2 regions of the Cytobacillus sp. FSL W7-1323 genome follow, and region 1 is predicted to be linked to the other one. Evidence: riboswitches for the same ligand, from Rfam matches in the RefSeq annotation. Region 1 holds a riboswitch; the other holds the start of a gene.
The links. A riboswitch is a leader RNA that binds a small molecule or an ion and turns the genes downstream of it on or off. The one in region 1 is predicted to bind S-adenosylmethionine.

Region 1 (9,879 bases):
CTTCTCGATTTTCGTTATTTTCATTTCCGCTTGTTGTTTTCTCAATCATGAATATCATCATTGTTCTTTTCACCATGCCCATGGATGAAAACACTTGGATTACTTTGCTCATCTACTCCATTTTAGGTGCTGTAGGTATGGCTTTATCTAAGGAATCGAAAATCCGCAGAAAAGCAATTGAGAAAACAAGCGTTGATTATATGATCCAACGTATTAATGACAGCAAAATAGCAACTGAACAAATGAAAAAAAGATATATCATAATAATTAATGAGAAGCCTGTTATGGCGCTTGCACAATTCATGGAATTTCTGCGTGAAGAACAGCGCCGTTCCTCGTTTTAGATTGATTCCTTTAGGGAGGGGAGTATAATGCCAAAAATCACTTTTTATAATTTATCAATTGAAAAACGCGAAAAGCTTATCAATGCTGTAAAGCAAGAGTTTTCTCGTGTTCCACTATCGCAAGCATCCATTAGTAATATTGTAAAATCTGCCCGTATTCCAAGGGGGAGTTTTTATCAATATTTTGAAGATAAGGAAGATGCTTTTTTTTACTTGCTAGAAGAGAGAGTAAAAAGGAATCAAAGTGAAGTTTACTTTTTATTGAATAAGCACAATGGGGATATTTTTGAAATGATGATTGCTTTTTTCGAAAAGGTGATTACTGAACAAGATGAGAATCGGAACTTTCTCAAAAATTTATTTTTAAATATGACATATGAAGTGGAACATGAATTTGGTCGAAGTTTCAATGGATATGAAACGAATCAGCAGTTTATCCAATTCGAATCAAAGGTAAATAAAGAAATATTGCATATCTCAAATCAGGAAGAGTTTAAGTATTTAATGAAAATACTTACATCTGTTTTACTAAGGAGTATTATCGAAACATTTTCTAAGGATCAATCAAAGGAAGAAGCACTAAGAAATTTTAAGTTAGAAATCACTCTCTTAAAACGGGGACTTAAGAAATAATCATGAAATGAGAAGTAGTTGGAATGAAAAATTTATTCTTTCGTTTCAACTCTTTTTTTGCTGAATTGCTATTGAATGATCGCATCTATGTGATTTTTTCACAAAATTCCAAAAATATACATAGTGGTGCTATAATAAGAATAGCAATAGTCAATTTAGCCATTATTCCCCGTAGAAGGGGGGTGTTGCTTTGTCAGTTTTTGAGGCATTGGTGTTTGCTTGTACATTTACAAGTTTAATAATGGCTGTGCTACAATTCAAAAACGATGATAAAAAATAATCCACCTCATGTATAGGTGGATGGTGTCAATTGTTCATTGGCTAATGCTATTGCGAGATCGGACGGTGTTGCCGCACCACCGATCTTTTCTAATATATGCCTTTATCTAGTCCTATTATACAATAGAATGATTTTTTGGAACAAGCTTTGAGTAAAAACTTACGTTTGTTTATTTTATGAACAATACCATTCTTGCCTTTGCCTTTTTCTTAACCTCATTTCCTGTTACAATTATAGATAAAATACGTTTAAGGAAATTTCCTTCCTTTTAGTGGGTATTGAACATGAAAATTAGATTATTCTCAAGAAAAGATAGTACACAAATCCAATCTGTTGCTAGGGAGAGTTGGCGTTACGCATATGAAGGTTTAATTCCCGAGCGAACACAGGTTGATTTTTTATTATCTGTATATACTGAAGACGCTTTAATGAGAAGTTTATCTACTTCGGTTTTATTGGTTGCTGAAGAAGAAGGAGAAGTTATTGGTTTCGTTCATTTTTCATTAATAAATATTAAGAAAGAAATAGAATTAGGTGCTTTATATATATTGCCGAGTTTTCACCGCCGAGGTATTGGTACAGCCCTACTAAAAGCGATGTTTGAATATTTTTATGATGTCAATAAAATTACGGTTTCTGTTGTGATGCGAAATGATTCTGCTTTGGATTTTTATCATTCAAAAGGATTTAAACAAGTAGGAAAAATGAATGATTCCATTTTCGGATTTAGTATTCCAACCATTGTAATGGAATGGAGAAGTAACACAAGTCCAAATGTGTAGGGGGAAGTTATGTATACCGTATTCTCAACTTTTGATGTAAATGAAAGTAAAGCAGATGAAGTGATTGAAATATATAAGAATCGTTCACGTTTAGTCGATAAAGCAGATGGGTTCGTCGACTTTATGTTGCTTCAGAATGATAAACGTAAAGGAGAATTGACAGTACAATTAATTTTTGAAACAAAGGAAGATTATTTACGCTGGGTAAGAAGTAAAGATTTTCAACGAATTCATGATCTTGAAAAGAAGTATCCAGATAAAGAATTAGCAGCAGTCATTCCAAAAGTGTCGCAATATAAGGTTGTGGTAAAGTGAGTAAATATGAAATAATCGCAGAAGAAGTAACAAAAAGGATATTTCGAGAAGACCCTACATTAATTGAACGATATGGTGAACGTGGGAGAAATCAAACATTTATTGATAATATGCATCACTTAGATTATTTAAAGACGGCAATGGAATTAAATACGTCAAAGATTTTCACTGACTATGCCCTTTGGTTAAGAGGTATCTTAATTAAATATGGTATGACGACGCAAACCTTGATTGATAATTTTCTTTTTTTAGAAGAGGAATTAGAGAAATGTACGGTGGTAGAAAGTGAAATTAGTTCTGCATATATTGGTTTGTTAGGAGAGGCTGTGTCTATTTTAAGAGATGTTCAAGGAGGCGAGGCACAGTGACGAGAGGAGAAGATCTAGCAGAAATCCTTTTATCTGGAGCTGTTGCTGATGCTTGGGAATATATTGAGCGATTCGATTATTTGACTAATGTAGAAATTTATCAAGATATTATTACACCAGCTATGGTTAATATTGGTCTTAAATGGGAAAATTTTGAGATAACAGTTGCAGATGAACATTTGGCATCTGGAGTTTGCGATTTCATTCTTTCAAGATTAGCTGCAAAGCACAAGTTTAAACCTGTTAAGGATGCACCGACCGCCATGTTTCTTTGTTTATCAGGAGAGCAGCATTATTTGGGATTAAAGATGGTAGCCAGTATATTTGCAGAGAATGGATGGAGAACCAAGTTTTTAGGAGCAAATTTACCTGTACAATATGCATTGCAGGCTGCGAAGGATTGGAAACCAGATGTAATTGGCTTATCAGTTTCGATTGCTACCCATTTACCGGCACTTACGGAATATATGGAAGCTTTTTCTTATTTACCAAAGAAACCTAGGATTTTATTAGGTGGAAGATTGACAAATTTATATGATTTAGCTTCTTTTACCGCTATTAAGCCGGAAATTATTTCAAACTTATATGCTGTAGATAAATGGATCACTGCTTTTAATACGGAGGGGAGGAAAAATGCGATTAATTGATCTACATTTGCCGATACCGTATATACTAGCTAATAAGAATGGTGAAATCATTAGCTATACATCTAAAGCGGATGAAGTCTTTGATTTATCAGAAGGTATGATTAAAAGTATAGTTGATGAAGGGAGTATCTCTAAGTTTGAAAGGGTAGCTGCCATACCAGAAAAGAGTATGAGATTTGAAGCTAATTTAAAAACAAGAAGTATACCGATAGCACTATTTGATATTCATATCAGTTGGGATTTTCAAGGTAATGCGTCCATGCAATTTTTATTCAAAGATGATGATAATGAACCATTAATGGAGAAATTACAGGCCCTACAAAACAGATTAGCAAAGACAGATTTTGAGCTTTATGAGCAGAAGGAAACATTAGAAAAAACATTGCAAAGGTTGGATGAATTATCAGGTCCTTTTATCTCTTTAACAAAAGAGATCTGTTATATTCCTTTGTTTGGCGATATGACGGGCGATAAATTTACAACGATTATGGAGCAAACGCTTGCCCGTCTGTCAGATCATGATTACAGGTGGATACTGATTGATTTAACAGCGGTTGCTAAAGTATATAAAGAGGGAACGAGCGGCTTAGAGCTTTTAATCAAGAGCATTCTTCTAATGACAGGAGGAGAAGTGAGACTCATTGGTATAAATCCGAGTCTAGCAAAAGCACTTCAGCCTTATCAATTAAGAAATGTTGTTCATACGGAACAATCGTTACAAAGTTTTCTTCAATCAGTGATAAATGATCATGCTATATGAACATTTATTAAACTGAGAGCCTACTTGGATAATGTATATGTTTGTACATGTGTTTATAGGTTGGCTTTGTTAAAAGAAAAGATTGTCGGATAACGATACGTTCCGAAAAAACTAAGTAAAGACATATGTAACAATGAAGATGATACCTTGTAACGGGAATGCGAATTTAAAAGGAAGAGAATATGAAGCTTTAGTTCGTTCATAAAAGCCTCCAAGTTACACAACCTAGCCCATAGGAACATAAGTTATACATGTTTCTATGGGCTAGGTTTGTGGCTGCCATACCTCTTATATTAAAATAATTTGAGTTGGCCAATTCTTTCTACTGCCTCAATTAATCGTTCTTCATCGACAAGTAATCCCACCCGAACATAACCTTCTCCAAAGGTCCCAAAGCCTTTTCCTGCGGCAACAGCTACATCAGCTTTTTCCAGTAAGTAGTCAGCAAATTCTTCACTATTGTATCCTTCAGGCACTGGCATCCAAGCAAAAAACGATCCTGAAGGAGACTTGCCGTGCCAGCCAACCTTTTCACAAGCGTTCATGAATGCATTTCTACGTCTCTCATATCGAGCAACAAGTTCGTCTACACTTGTTTGATCCCCATTTAATGCATCGGCTGCAGCTTTTTGAATCGCAGGGAATAAGCTTACATACATATGGTCTTGAAGAAGGTTGATGGCTTCAATGATTTGTTCATTTCCAACTGCAAATCCAATTCTCCACCCAGCCATATTATATGTTTTTGATAATGTATACATTTCAATACCAACGTCTTTCGCTCCGGCTGTGGCTAAGAAACTTTCAGGTTTCTTTCCATCAAAGCCGATAGCACCATAAGCAAAATCATGCAAGATGGTAATGTTGTTTTCCTTAGCAAAAGCAACAGTTTCTTCAAAAAATGTGGAATCAGCTGTCGCGCCTGTTGGATTATTAGGATAATTCAAAAATAGTAGGCGGGCATCCTTTTTTTGTTTTTCTGTAAATTGCGAGTAATCAGGTAGAAACTGATTTGCTTCTTTTAAAGGAAAGGTTTCGTATTTTACATTTGCCAAAACCGCACCAGATTCATAATCAGGGTAACCTGGATCTGGTAAGAGCATTAAATCTCCCTCATTGAGTAGGCATAATGGAATTTCTACTAAACCTGCTTTTGCGCCAAAAAGGATAGCTACTTCTTTTTCAGGCTCAATTTCTACCCCATATTCACGCGCATAAAAGGAAGCGGCGGCCTTCTTTAATTCATTAATTCCTCTAAAAGGAGAATATTTATGTGTCATTGGGTCTTCTGCAGCTTGCTGAAGTGATTGTACAATATGTGCAGGTGTTGGCTGGTCGGGATTGCCTTGTCCTAGGTTAATAACATCTCTGCCTTCAAGTTTTGCAGCAGCAACTTTTTGAACAAGGGAAGCAAAAAATTGTTGAGGTAATTGCTTCAAACGATGCGATAATTCCATTTTAATCCACCTTCATTCATTTAATCTATATACGAACGCATTTTATAACCAAAAAGACAAATTGTCCAGTTAATTTTATATAAAAGGAAATATTCGATTTCCTTTTTTGTTTTAAAAGAATAAAGGAAAGGTAGTTGGATCACTAAACCCATTTTCTTGGGAGATTGGATGTAGCATTATTTCGAACATTGACAAAAATAAAAGAGAGTAGTAATATCATATCATAAAAATTAAATGAAAAGCTTATCCAGAGAGACTGAGGGACTAGGCCCTATGACGTCCGGCAACCCCCAATATTGGGAAGGTGCCAATTCCTGCAGAATGATATCCATTCATTCTGAAAGATAAGGCGGAATAAAACCAATGCCTCTTTCAGATGATGAATAGTGGCTTTTTTTATTGGTTAAAATTCTGGTTACAGCTATGGGGAGGAAACATAATGAGAAAGTGGCTAATTGTTTTATTCATTGCAACTGTTTGTTTACTAACAGCATGTGGCGGAGGTTCAGACACGAGTGGAGAAAAGGTGGATGAAACGAAAGAACTAAAAATTGGTGCTACTGCCGGTCCTTATAGTGATATGTTGAAAAAAGCTATTGTACCTGGTCTAGAGGAAAAAGGATATAAAGTAACTGTCGTAGAGTTTAGCGATTATATCCAACCTAACAAAGCTTTAAATGAAGATGATATACAAGCTAACCTTTTCCAACATACAATTTACTTGGAGAATTTCGAGAAAGAAAATAACATGGACTTAGCACCATTAATTATTGTACCAACAGCCCCAATGGGGATTTACTCGAATGTGTTTAATTCAATTGATGAGATTAAAGACGGTGCAACCATTGCTATTCCAAATGACCCAACGAATGCAGCACGCGCTTTAAATACGTTAAATGACGAAGGTCTAATTACGATTGATGAAAACGCCGATCCACTAACAGTATCTGAAAAAGATGTGAAGGAGAATAAAAAGAATTTAGTTTTTCAACCGATTGAAGCAGGACAATTACCAAGATCTCTTGAGGGGGTGGATCTTGCTGCAGTTCCTGGTAACTTTGCGTTGGCAGCCGATATGGACTTATTAAGTGCATTAGCACTAGAAAATATGCTTGATGATTATCGCAACGTGGTTGCAGTTAAAGCAGACTTTGAAGATAAACAATATGCGAAAGACTTAAAAGAAGTGGTTGAGTCTGCAGAATTTGAAAAAATTATCGACGAAGAGTTTCAAGGATTTGGAAAGCCAGCGTGGATGGAATAACGAAGTAATAATAAGCAAGAAACCGGACAAAATTATATGGATTTGTCCGGTTTCTAATAATAGTTGTAGAATACTGTTAAACTTATCTGTGCATAATTTGTATTTTGGTCATTCCTGTACTTATGGATTGTCGAACAACTTTTTCATCCTGGTCATTGACGTTTTTCAACCATTTGTGAAATATTGGTTGTAAGCCGTAAAAGGAAGTGACTCTTCTATACATTTCATCTTTATTGAATTTTGTTTGATAAGATGCGAGAGCTTCTTTGGTGAATTGATCTCCGAAATCCCAATATAGCCCTGCAAAGTCAAACGCCGGGTCCCCTATTTGCGTATCTGTAAAGTCTATAATTCCTGATATTTCCTTTTTGCTTGGATGATAAAGGATATTGGCACTTGTTAGATCACCATGAATCACCACTTTTGCTTCTTTAAATTTTGACACCGCTAAAAACATTTTATCAATTTCTTCTTTTTCTGCGTCTTTTAAGAACGGAAATATTTTTTTAATCAGGGCTTGATGTAATTGCGCCCAATAATTTTCACTATGTAGTTCTTCTATGTTACATTTCTTTGCTTCATCTATATCCAGACGATGTAATTCTGTAAGAAATGTTCCTAGCCGCTTGGCTTCATATAAAGGAGGAGTAATCAATGAATGAGATAATGCTTGTCCTTTAATGAAGTGGTAAAAAACACCAATCATTTGTCCGTCTTTATTATAAAATGGAAGATAATTTGGTATTTCAATAATGGAAGAAAGATATGAGAGCTGGTGAAGTAGCTTTATTTCCTTTTTTATTTTCACTAATACTTGTTTTGTTTTTGGTATTCGGATGACATATGTTTGATTGACAATATAAATATGATGATCCCAACCAGAATGATTGCTTTCAATCTGTATTTCCTGAAGATGCGGGAGATGGTTTTTAATTAATTCCTTCATGGAACAGTCTCCTTTTTATTATTTTGTATAAATCGTTTTTTTGAGGGGGAAAATAGGCGAGACATCTTATAAAAGGGGAGTGAATGCAATGGAAAAAAAGTATGATAATCAAGTGGATGAGAAAATTATTGCTGCTCAAAATGAAGCTCAACAATACAATCAAATGGATACAGAATTAGAACAGTCAGAAGAAGTACAAGCAGCAATGGAGAAAAGTTATGAATATGAAGTGAAGAATCAACAACCGACATATGAACCGAATAAACCATTTTAATTAGAAAGAAGAGACTTCCATTACTTGGAGTCTCTTCTTTAATTATAGCATACCTTAATTTTACATTGATGCTGTTTGATGTGTCTGTTTACTCCCAGTGTGTTCGATTCGTCCATAAACTAAAAAGTAAAGAATAATTGAAGCAATCGACACAATCCCCATGTAAATGTATAACATACTGTAGCCTGTAATAGGAATCAGTAAACCTAATAAATAGGGTCCAAAACCTAAACCACCATCGAGAAAGATAAAGAAGGTAGAAGTAGCTAGCCCCATGCGATGGGGTGGCGTTAATTTGACCGCAATCGCTTGTGTACAAGACTGCATATTACCAAAGCCTAAGCCAATCAAAGCCCCCGCCACTAATAGCATAACACCATTTGCTGAATTACTAAGTAAGAATAGACCTACGCCAAATAAAATGAACGCTGGATACATCACATAATTTGCCCCTTTGCTGTCCATTAACCTACCAGTGAAAGGGCGGGATAGTAAGACAGCAATGGCATAGACAAAGAAGAAAAAGCTAGCAGCACTTACTAAGTCCTTTTCAATTGCATAAAAGTTAATAAAAGACAAGACGCTTGAATAACAAAATGCGACTGTTAATGTGACGAGTGCAATTGGAAGTGCCTTTGGTTCAATAAAGCTAGATAATTGAAAACCAGATGATTGAAATTGAGCTTTCTGATCTTCAGTTAACTCTTTCACATTCACCGTTAACCCGATAAGTAGGCCAATAATACCAAGAATCAAACAAAAAATGAAAATCGTATGAAAAGTTGTGTATTGACTCATTAACATACCGATAAAAGGTCCTATTGCCGTCGCTAAAGTATTACTCATACTAAAATAGCCGATTCCTTCACCTTTCCTTGTTTGCGGAATAACTGAAGCGACAATTGTACCACTTGCTGTACTTGCCATCCCTAATGTTAAACCGTGGATAAAGCGGGTAATAAGTAAGAAATTGACATCAATTTCAATAAAATAAAGACTTGTTGATAAACTAAATAATAGTAAGCCAATGATTAAAGTCTTCTTCCGTCCAATACGATCAATATATTTACCTATAAACAATCTTCCTACCAATGTTCCTATAATAAATATGCCAGTAACTAAGCCAGCTTGGCTGGCGGTTGCGTGATGTGCTTCAACGGCATACACGGCAATTGTAACCATTAATAAATAAAACACTAATGTTAGAAAAAAGTTTACGGAAGAAACGGTGATAAAGTCCTTGGTCCATAATTTTTCTTTTGTTGAACTCATTTTCTTTTTCTTCCTCCTTACAAATTGCTTTTAATACTATCAAAAATACGAATACATTCTTCTTGTTCTTCAGGTGTGATTCCCTCTAATATTTCCATTTCGAATTGATCAATCGGAATGCGGATTTTTTTGTATATGTGCTCACCTTCGTTCGTTATTTTCATTTTCTTTTCACGTTTATCCATGCTTGGGATTTTTTCTACATATCCATATTCCTCAAGCTGATTTATTGTCCTCGTGACTGTTGGCTTTTCAACACCTTGATACGCAGCAATCTCTACTAAAGTTGTTGGACCAAAATGGTAGAGATAATAAAGGATTGTCCACTGTGCCCGTTGTAATTGATGTTTCGTTAATAAGCTGTTTAGTCTATTCTCAAAAGGGCGATAAAGCATCATAAAGTGATGAAAGAACCTTTGGCTAGCAATAATAATATTCACCTCATTTAAAATAGTTATCAATGGTAACTAATATACTATAACAAAAAGCCGTCTTGTCTGTCTATGGGCGATAGCTTTTTTTCTGTAAAATGGTAAA
Region 2 (10,981 bases), 900 kb from region 1:
TATAGTTAAACTTGCTCACAAGAGCAGGAGTAATTTCTTTTACATGTTTTTCTTTTAGGCGGTTCATCGATTGTACCTCCCTTCTTCATTGATCTATTTATCTAAAGATTCACCTGATTTTTTTGCTACACGCACTTTTTTCCCATCAACCGTTTGATAGCCTACGCGAGTTGGTTCACCAGATTTAGGGTCAACCGGCATAACGTTTGATACATGAATAGGTGCTTCTTGGCTAAGGATTCCACCTTGAGGATTCAAGTTAGATGGTTTAGCGTGTTTCTTTACGATATTAACACCTTCTACAAGAACGCGTTCTTGTTTTGGGTAAGCAGCAAGAATAACGCCTGATTTGCCTTTATCCTTACCAGAGATGACCATTACTTTATCACCTTTTTTTACATGCATCTGTGTGCACCTCCTTAAAGGCATTTTGTTTAATTTTTATAGTACTTCTGGAGCTAATGATACGATTTTCATGAAGTTGTTCTCGCGTAGTTCACGAGCAACTGGTCCAAAGATACGTGTACCACGAGGACCTTTATCGTCACGAATAATTACACATGCGTTTTCATCAAAACGGATGTATGTGCCATCTTTACGACGAACGCCGCTCTTTGTACGAACGACAACAGCTTTAACAACATCACCTTTTTTAACAACGCCACCTGGTGTTGCTTGTTTCACTGTGCAAACAATTACATCACCGATGTTGGCAGTTTTACGGCCTGATCCACCTAAAACTTTAATTGTAAGTACTTCACGAGCACCAGAGTTATCAGCAACTTTTAAACGTGATTCTTGTTGAATCATCTGTGTAACCTCCCTTCGGGATCAAACATATTTCCGAACAATTAGATAATAACTGCTTTCTCAACAACTTCAACTAGACGGAAGCGTTTAGTCGCAGATAATGGGCGAGTTTCCATGATACGAACGATATCGCCGATTTTTGCTTCATTTTGCTCATCATGAGCTTTAAACTTTTTAGAGTACTTTACGCGTTTGCCGTATAATGGATGCTTTTTGTATGTTTCGACTAAAACAGTAACAGTTTTATCCATTTTGTCTGAAACAACGCGTCCAGAGTATACTTTGCGTTGGTTACGTTCACTCATTGTGCGAACCTCCTCTCAATATCACTTGCTAAAACCAATTTCTCTTTCACGGATAACAGTTTTCATACGAGCAATTGCTTTACGCACTTCACGGATGCGAGCTGTGTTTTCCAGTTGTCCAGTCGCCAATTGAAAGCGTAGATTAAAAAGCTCTTCTTTTAATGATTTAACTTTTTGTTCTATTTCGGCAGTGGTAAGGTCACGAATTTCATTAGCTTTCATTTGATTCACCACCAATTTCTTCTCGTTTTACAAACTTACATTTAACTGGAAGTTTGTGTGCTGCAAGACGTAGAGCTTCACGAGCGATCTCTTCAGATACACCTGCAATTTCGAACATTACTTTACCAGGCTTAACAACTGCAACCCATCCTTCAGGAGCACCCTTACCAGAACCCATTCGGACTTCAAGAGGCTTAGCAGTGTATGGCTTATGCGGGAATATTTTAATCCAAACTTTACCGCCACGTTTCATGTAACGAGTCATTGCAATACGGGCAGATTCGATTTGACGGTTAGTGATCCAAGAAGCATCTTGAGCTTGTAGACCATATTCACCGAATGTTACTTCAGTACCACCTTTTGCTTGACCGCGCATTTTTCCACGGTGTACACGACGATATTTTACGCGTTTTGGCAATAGCATATTATTTGCCTCCTTCCCCATTATTCTTCTTTGTAGGAAGCACCTCTCCACGATAGATCCATACTTTTACGCCTAACTTACCGTAAGTCGTATCTGCTTCTGCTGTAGCATAATCAATGTCAGCACGAAGAGTATGAAGTGGTACAGTTCCTTCGCTATAAGATTCAGAACGAGCGATATCAGCACCGCCAAGACGTCCAGATACCATTGTTTTGATACCTTTAGCTCCTGCGCGCATAGCACGTTGAATAGTTTGTTTTTGAGCACGACGGAATGATACACGGTTTTCCAATTGACGAGCAATGTTTTCCGCTACTAATTTCGCGTCGATGTCAGCTTTTTTGATTTCAAGAATATTGATGTGAACACGTTTGCCAGTAAGTGCGTTAAGTGCTTTACGCAACGCCTCTACCTCAGTACCACCTTTACCGATAACCATTCCTGGTTTTGCAGTATGGACTGTGATATTTAAGCGATTAGCTGCACGTTCGATTTCTACTTTAGAAACAGATGCATCGCTTAAGCGTTTTGTGATGTACTCACGAACTTTCAGGTCTTCGTGTAAAAGATCAGCGTAGTCTTTACCTGCGTACCATTTTGACTCCCAATCACGGATGACACCGATACGCAAACCGACTGGATTTACTTTTTGACCCACAGATTATCCCTCCTTCTTTTCTGATACAACGATTGTGATGTGACTTGTGCGTTTGTTGATTGCGCTAGCACGACCTTGTGCGCGTGGACGGAAACGTTTTAAAGTTGGTCCTTCGTCAACAAATGCTTGCTCAACTACTAAATTATTAACATCCATTTCGTAGTTGTGCTCTGCGTTAGCTAGTGCAGATTTTAATACTTTTTCTACGATTGGAGAAGCAGCTTTTGGAGTTAAATTTAAAATCGCTACCGCTTCACCTACTTGCTTACCTCGAATTAAATCTACGACTAAACGAGCTTTACGAGGAGCAATACGAACTGTTCTTGCAACAGCTTTAGCTTGCATTATAATGCCCTCCTCTCATTAACGTCTTGTTTTCTTATCATCATTACCATGGCCTTTGTATGCACGTGTTGGAGCAAATTCTCCAAGCTTGTGGCCTACCATATCTTCAGTAACATAAACAGGCACATGTTTGCGACCATCATACACTGCGATAGTGTGTCCGATGAATTGTGGGAAGATCGTAGAACGGCGAGACCAAGTCTTCACTACTTGCTTGCCATCAGTTTCATTTAACTTTTCGATCTTTGTCATTAAATGTTCGTCAACAAAAGGTCCTTTTTTTAAGCTGCGACCCATGATTGAACCTCCCTTCGTGATTGTTCTACGGCCCGTCTTTGGAACCGTAGTTCAATCCCGTTATTTTTTACGACGACGTACGATAAATTTATCAGATTGATTGTTTTTCTTACGTGTTTTGTATCCAAGAGTTGGTTTACCCCAAGGAGACATAGGTGATTTACGACCGATAGGAGCTTTACCTTCACCACCACCGTGTGGGTGATCGTTAGGGTTCATAACAGATCCACGTACAGTTGGGCGTTTACCTAACCAACGAGAACGACCGGCTTTACCGATGTTAATCAATTCGTGTTGTTCGTTACCAACTTGACCTACAGTAGCGCGGCAAGTAGCAAGAATCATACGAACTTCACCAGAGTTTAAACGTACTAATACGTATTTACCTTCTTTACCAAGTACTTGTGCACTTGTTCCAGCAGAACGTACCAACTGTCCACCTTTACCAGGTTTAAGTTCGATGTTGTGGATTACAGTACCCACAGGAATGTTTGTAAGTGGTAATGCATTACCTACTTTGATATCTGCTTCAGGACCAGACATTACTTCTGCGCCTACTTTAAGAGTCTTAGGAGCTAGGATGTAACGCTTTTCTCCATCTACATAATTAATTAGTGCAATGTTAGCTGAGCGGTTTGGATCATACTCGACTGTAGCAACGCGACCTGGTATTCCATCTTTGTCACGTTTAAAGTCGATGATACGATATTGACGTTTATGACCGCCGCCTTGATGACGAACTGTCAACTTACCTTGGTTGTTACGGCCACCTTTGCGCTTTACTGGAGCAAGCAAAGATTTTTCTGGTTTGTCTGTAGTGATTTCTGCGAAATCAGATACCGTCATGCCGCGACGACCATTAGAGGTAGGTTTGTATTTTTTAATCGCCATTTCATTTCCCTCCTCTTCTTGTTAGAAATTAAGCTTCAAAGATTTCGATTTCTTTGCTGTCAGCAGTTAGTTTAACAATCGCTTTACGGCGTTTGTTTGTATAACCACCGAATTTACCCATGCGCTTGAATTTACCTTTGTAGTTCATGATGTTCACTTTTTCAACTTTTACATCAAAGATTTCTTGAACAGCATCTTTAACTTGAGTTTTATTAGCTCTTACATCAACTTCAAAAGTATATTTTTTGTCAGCCATGATGTCAGTAGAACGTTCAGTGATAACGGGGCGCTTAATGATATCGCGTGCATCCATTATGCAAGCACCTCCTCTACTTTTTCGACCGCTTGCTTAGTCATGATCAATTTATCATGATTTAAAACGTCTAATACACTGATTCCGTTAGCAGTAACAACTGTTACTCCAGGGATGTTACGAGCAGATAATGCTACGTTTTCATCGATGTCTGCAGTTACGATTAATGCTTTAGAATCTACAGAAAGACCTTTAAGTAGACCTTTAAAGTCTTTTGTTTTTGGAGCTTCGAAAGATAGTGTTTCTAATACTAGAATGTTCTCTTCCGCAACTTTAGTAGATAACGCTGATTTGATAGCTAAGCGACGAACTTTTTTAGGTAATTTATAGCTATAGCTGCGTGGTACAGGACCAAATACAGTACCGCCTCCGCGCCATTGTGGTGAACGAATTGAACCTTGACGAGCACGACCTGTGCCTTTTTGACGCCATGGTTTACGTCCTCCGCCAGCTACTTCAGAACGAATTTTAGTTTTATGAGTTCCTTGACGTAGAGAAGCTCTTTGCATAATAACAGCTTCAAACATCACGTGGTTGTTTGGCTCGATACCAAAGATTGAGTCGTTCAGCTCAATATCGCCAACTTGTGAACCACTTTGGTTTAATAATGCAACTTTAGGCATTCTTACTTCCTCCTTTCCGGGTTATTACTTTGCTTTAACCGCACTTACTAGTTTTAGAAGCGCTTTTTTAGAGCCAGGTACATTACCTTTTACTAATAGAAGATTGCGTTCTGCATCTACTTTTACGATTTCAAGGTTTTGTACTGTGATTTGTTCTCCGCCCATGCGACCAGGTAATAATTTACCTTTAAATACGCGGTTTGGAGCAACAGGACCCATTGAACCTGGGCGACGGTGGTAACGTGAACCGTGTGCCATTGGTCCGCGAGATTGTCCGTGGCGTTTAATTGCACCTTGGAAACCTTTACCTTTTGAAATTCCTGTTACATCAATTTTTTCACCTTCAGCGAAAATATCAACTTTGACTTCCTGACCAACTTCATACTCAGCTAAGTCAGCTCCGCGTAATTCGCGAACGAAGCGCTTAGGAGTAGTATCAGCTTTAGCAGCGTGTCCTTTTTCCGGTTTGTTTGAAAGCTTTTCACGTTTATCTTCAAAACCGATTTGGATTGCTTCGTATCCATCAGTATCAACTGATTTCTTTTGAAGAACAACGTTTGGAGTAGCTTCAACCACTGTTACCGGGATAAGATCACCGTTTTCAGCAAATACTTGAGTCATACCAATCTTTCTTCCTAAGATTCCTTTGGTCATTTCAGTCACACCTCCTAGATTGTTTTAATGTATTAATTAAAGTTTAATTTCGATATCAACACCAGATGGTAAGTCTAAACGCATTAATGAATCGACTGTTTGTGGTGTTGGATTAATGATGTCGATTAAACGTTTGTGTGTACGCATTTCGAATTGCTCACGAGAATCTTTATATTTATGCACCGCACGAAGAATTGTGTAAACTGACTTTTCAGTTGGCAATGGGATCGGACCAGATACAGCCGCACCAGAGCGTTTTGCAGTTTCAACGATTTTTTCAGCAGATTGATCAAGAATTCTGTGATCATAAGCTTTTAAACGAATACGAATTTTTTGTTTTGCCATTATTTTCCCTCCTTTTCGCCTATTTTCATATAGACATTCTCCGTGAAAATTTCCCACACACTCGCCATGGCAAAGCGGCCGGGTGTGTCAGCAACCTTTCACTTCATCGCAGTCAAAGACCAACATTGTCTATTATACAGAAAAGACATAACAAATGCAACTATTGATTGCGTTTCTCTCTGTTCTGCACACTTTTAACATTATAACTGCTGTTAATAGTGTTTTCAAGTATATCTTCCTCTTTACATCATTTTCTAAAAAAACGCTTATTTAATTACTTATTTTTAAATTTTCTAAATTTTTATTTGACAAACATAGACTCATTCATGTAAATTTTAGTCAATAAAATATTTTTTATTTCTTATCATGAGAGGTTGAGGGATAGGCCCGATGACACCTCAGCAACCATCAATAGTGAACATTATTGAAAAGGTGCTAATTCCTACAAGCTATACGCTTGAAAGATGAGAAGATGACTATGATAATAATAGGCCTTCTTCTTGAGGGCCTTTTTTATTTTCTCTTTGGCTTCTCATCCATTGAATTCAACAAAATATGAATTGAAGGAGTGAGACCTTTGAACTTCCTTGAAAAAATAAAGAACCAAGTATTAATTGCTGACGGTGCGATAGGAACACTTCTTTATTCTTATGGTACGGATACATGTTTTGAAGAGTTAAACCTCTCAGCACCGGAACAAATTCAGCACATTCATCAAGCCTATCTCCATGCAGGTGCTGATTTAATTCAAACAAATTCCTACGCTGCGAATTATTTAAAATTGAAACGGTATGGCCTAGAGGATTCAGTCAAAGAGATTAATAGTGCGGCTGTAAAACTGGCACGATCTAGTATTCAACAGCACCAGGCATATGTGCTTGGCACAATTGGAGGTGTACGAGGATTAAACCCCCTCTCTATTCCTCTAGATGAAATTAAACGTAACTTTCGTGAACAGCTATACTGCTTATTGTTAGAAGGCGTAGATGGGCTCCTTCTTGAAACATATTATGATTTAGAAGAATTAGAAACGGTTCTCTCTATTGCCCGGAAAGAAACGGATATACCTATAATTGCCCAAGTGTCTTTACAAGAAATCGCTATATTACAAAATGGGACGTTAATTAATGACGCCTTAAAAAGGTTAGAAGCTAAAGGGGCAGATGTTGTCGGGGTAAACTGCCGTTTAGGTCCACATCATATGTTAGAGACACTCTCCTCCGTTGAATTACCTCAGCACGCGTTTCTCTCTGCATATCCTAACGCGAGTCTACCGGCCTATATCGATGGTACGATTCAATATAAGGAGAGTGAAGACTATTTTAGAAAATCAGCGAAGTCCTTCCTTAAGCAAGGTGTTCGACTGCTTGGTGGTTGCTGCGGAACGACACCTGGCCATATTAAAGCATTTGCAGACGAAGTTAGGCATGCTGTACCGATTATTGAAAAACAAGTAACAAATAAAAGGAAACCTAAAATAGAGAGAATTACAATCGAACGCACCAATACCCCGTTAGAGACACTTGTACAAGAAAAACGCACCATCATCGTCGAACTAGACCCACCTAAGAAGCTATCAACTGCTAAATTTTTTGAAGGTGCCAGAGCCTTAAAAGATGCTGGGGTTGATGCAATCACACTCGCAGATAACTCTCTTGCGACACCACGAATCGCAAATGAAGCCCTAGCACATATCATCCAAAAGGATACAAACGTTCGACCACTTGTCCACCTCTCCTGTAGAGATCGAAACTTAATCGGCTTACAATCACATCTCATGGGTCTTCATACATTGGGGTTGCATGATATTTTAGCCATTACAGGGGATCCGGCAAGAGTTGGTAATTTCCCAGGCGCTTCATCTGTGTTTGATTTATCTTCCTTTGAATTAATAGAAATGATTAAACAATTTAATGAAGGAATTTCCCCTTCAGGTTCTGAACTTGGTGAAAATGCCGTCTTTTCTGTCGGGGCAGCATTTAATCCTCATGTCAAATCCTTAGACAAAGCTGTTGCCCGACTTGAAAGGAAGATAAAAGCAGGCGCTGATTATATCGTGTCACAGCCAGTGTTTTCAGTAACACAACTATTAGAGATTCATGAGGCAACAAAGCATCTGTCCGCACCTATTTTCATCGGAATGATGCCACTGATTAGCAGCAAAAATGCAGAGTATCTTCATAACGAAGTGCCTGGTATCAAGATTACTCAAACGACCCGCGACAGAATGGCTAAAGCGGTTAACCCTGTTCTAGCTGAGAAAGAAGGCTTATTAATTACAAAAGAGTTGATCGATGCAGCCTTAGAACTCTTTCAAGGCATCTACCTTGTTACCCCCTTCCTTAGATATCAACTTACAACCGAGCTGACCAATCATATTAGAAGAAAAGATCAACAGATGAAGGAGCATCATTATGTCAAAAGTAGCCATCACTAAACAAATGACGGAAAAGATTTTAATCATGGATGGAGCAATGGGTACCATGCTACAAGAAGCCCACCTAACTGCAGATGACTTTGGTGGTGAGGATTTAGAAGGTTGTAATGAACACCTCACACTTACGCGACCTGAATTGATTCAATCAATTCATGAAGCTTATCTTTCGGCAGGGGCAGATATAATTGAAACAAATACATTCGGAGCGACGCGTATCGTTTTAGAAGAATATAATATTGGGCATTTAAGTGAATTATTAAACCGCAGAGCGGCTGAAATCGCTATAAAAGCAGCGCATAAATACGACAAGCCTAATCATCCGCGATATGTAGCAGGATCTATGGGACCAACTACTAAGACATTAAGCGTTACCGGTGGAACAACTTTTAAACAATTAGTCATGGATTATCGTACACAAGCCATAGGACTCATTGACGGTGGTGTAGATTTATTATTAATAGAAACAAGCCAAGATCTCCTTAATGTAAAAGCTGCTTTCCTAGGGATTAAAGAAGCCTTTCATCACACAAAGAAAGAACTCCCTATAATGGTATCAGGGACAATAGAACCGATGGGCACCACTTTGGCAGGGCAAAACATCGAAGCGTTTTACATTTCAATAGAGCACATGAAACCAATAGCTGTTGGACTCAACTGCGCAACTGGACCGGAATTTATGCAAGAGCATATTCGCTCTCTAGCACAACTCTCTTCAACTGGGGTTAGCTGTTATCCTAATGCAGGCTTACCAGATGAAGACGGTTGTTATCACGAAACAGCAGAATCTCTATCTACAAAGCTTTTGGATTTTGCCACACAGGGCTGGGTGAATATCGTTGGTGGTTGTTGCGGTACCACACCAGCGCACATCACAGCAATCAGTCAAGCATTAGCCCATGTACCACCCCGTCCCATTACTAAAAAGAGACAGCATAAACTATCAGGTATTGAACCCCTTACCTATGATGAATCTATTAGACCGATTATGGTTGGTGAGCGGACAAATGTCATTGGCTCAAAAAAATTCAAACGGTTGATTAATGAAGGAAAGTATGAGGAAGCATCGGAAATTGCTAGAGCCCAAGTTAAAAAAGGAGCAAGCGTCATTGATATATGCCTTGCTGACCCTGATCGTAATGAGATAGAAGATATGGACCATTTTTTAGCTGAAGTAACGAAAAAAATCAAAGTTCCCCTAGTCATTGATTCAACTGATGATGAAGTAATCGCCAAAGCTCTTACCTACTCTCAAGGTAAAGCTATAATCAATTCGATTAACTTAGAAGATGGTGAGGACCGATTCACCTTTGCTGCAAAGCTTATCCATCAGTACGGAGCAGCCATTGTTGTCGGTACCATTGATGAGGAAGGCATGGCCATCACAGCTGAAAACAAGCTAGTCATAGCTAAACGGGCCTATCATATCCTCGTTGAGCAGTATCAAGTACCTCCAGAGGATATTATCTTCGACCCCCTCGTATTTCCTGTCGGCACTGGAGATGAACAATATATTGGTTCTGCTAAAGAAACTGTACTTGGTATTAAACTTATTAAAGAAGCTCTACCGGAGGCGAAAACGATTTTAGGCATTAGTAATGTGTCCTTTGGTCTTCCGAGTGTGGGGAGAGAAATTTTAAATTCCGTCTTCCTCTTTCATTGCACGAAAGCCGGGCTAGACTATGCAATCGTCAATACAGAAAAGCTAGAGCGTTTCCCAAGCATCCCTAAAAATGAAGTAGAATTAGCAGAAAAGCTTCTTTTTCAAACCAGCGATAGCATTTTAGCTGATTTTACTGACTTTTATCGTGATAAGAAGAAGGAAAAAAGGATAGAAACCCATTTACTATCATTAGAAGAACGTTTATCAAGCTATATAATAGAAGGAACAAAAGAAGGCCTTCTCCCAGATTTAGAAAGAGCATTAGCGAAATACCCAAATCCATTAGATATTATCAACGGACCATTAATGAATGGTATGGCAGAAGTAGGTAGATTATTTAATGATAATCAATTAATTGTTGCAGAAGTCTTACAAAGTGCAGAAGTGATGAAAGCATCAGTCGCGTTTTTAGAACCTTATATGGAGAATGATAAACAAACATCTACAAGTAAGGGGAAAGTTTTACTCGCAACCGTCAAAGGTGATGTCCATGATATCGGTAAGAATCTTGTCGATATTATTCTCTCTAACAATGGATTTGAAACCATTGATCTTGGAATTAAAGTCTCTTCTGCTGAACTTATCGCAGCCATTAGAGAGGAAAAACCCGACATCATTGGACTTTCTGGCTTACTCGTAAAGTCAGCACAACAAATGGCATTAACAGCAAAGGACTTACAGGATGCCCATATACAAACCCCCATTATGGTGGGGGGAGCTGCCTTATCTCGAAAATTTACGAATAATAAAATCGCCCCTAACTACAAAGGACTCGTCTTATATGCAAAAGATGCAATGACCGGTCTGAGTTTAGCAAATGAAATCCGAGAACCAAGTCGCTATAGTGAATTATTTCAAGCACAAATCTCGAGAACAGCACAAACTACCAAAGAAGAAGCCCAATTGATAAAAAAATATTCCGAACCAGCCGTTGGAGTGAAAACCGTTCAAGAAGCTCCTATTTTTCAACCGCAAGACTTAAAGAGACATTTAATTA

Region 2: linked by a shared signal. The riboswitch ahead of MKX67_RS00700 (bifunctional homocysteine S-methyltransferase/methylenetetrahydrofolate reductase) and the one ahead of MKX67_RS05440 (MetQ/NlpA family ABC transporter substrate-binding protein) in region 1 are both predicted to bind S-adenosylmethionine.

What each region holds. Positions count from the first base shown of each region.
Region 1 covers NZ_CP151998.1:1,036,928-1,046,806, forward strand. Annotated here, with positions in the region: gene MKX67_RS05400 (DUF5392 family protein) at 1-344, shown strand, start outside; gene MKX67_RS05405 (TetR family transcriptional regulator) at 372-977, shown strand; gene MKX67_RS05410 (GNAT family N-acetyltransferase) at 1,542-2,039, shown strand; gene MKX67_RS05415 (antibiotic biosynthesis monooxygenase) at 2,049-2,354, shown strand; gene MKX67_RS05420 (hypothetical protein) at 2,351-2,722, shown strand; gene MKX67_RS05425 (cobalamin-dependent protein) at 2,719-3,369, shown strand; gene MKX67_RS05430 (STAS domain-containing protein) at 3,356-4,129, shown strand; gene MKX67_RS05435 (pyridoxal phosphate-dependent aminotransferase) at 4,423-5,586, opposite strand; SAM riboswitch class I at 5,827-5,937, shown strand; gene MKX67_RS05440 (MetQ/NlpA family ABC transporter substrate-binding protein) at 6,026-6,850, shown strand; gene MKX67_RS05445 (aminoglycoside phosphotransferase family protein) at 6,933-7,796, opposite strand; gene MKX67_RS05450 (hypothetical protein) at 7,885-8,070, shown strand; gene MKX67_RS05455 (MFS transporter) at 8,131-9,342, opposite strand; gene MKX67_RS05460 (MarR family transcriptional regulator) at 9,360-9,803, opposite strand.
Region 2 covers NZ_CP151998.1:138,044-149,024, reverse strand. Annotated here, with positions in the region: gene rplE (50S ribosomal protein L5) at 1-67, opposite strand, end outside; gene rplX (50S ribosomal protein L24) at 94-405, opposite strand; gene rplN (50S ribosomal protein L14) at 442-810, opposite strand; gene rpsQ (30S ribosomal protein S17) at 852-1,115, opposite strand; gene rpmC (50S ribosomal protein L29) at 1,137-1,337, opposite strand; gene rplP (50S ribosomal protein L16) at 1,327-1,761, opposite strand; gene rpsC (30S ribosomal protein S3) at 1,763-2,419, opposite strand; gene rplV (50S ribosomal protein L22) at 2,423-2,764, opposite strand; gene rpsS (30S ribosomal protein S19) at 2,783-3,061, opposite strand; gene rplB (50S ribosomal protein L2) at 3,122-3,952, opposite strand; gene rplW (50S ribosomal protein L23) at 3,981-4,265, opposite strand; gene rplD (50S ribosomal protein L4) at 4,265-4,888, opposite strand; gene rplC (50S ribosomal protein L3) at 4,913-5,542, opposite strand; gene rpsJ (30S ribosomal protein S10) at 5,579-5,887, opposite strand; SAM riboswitch class I at 6,246-6,358, shown strand; gene MKX67_RS00700 (bifunctional homocysteine S-methyltransferase/methylenetetrahydrofolate reductase) at 6,465-8,324, shown strand; gene metH (methionine synthase) at 8,302-10,981, shown strand, end outside.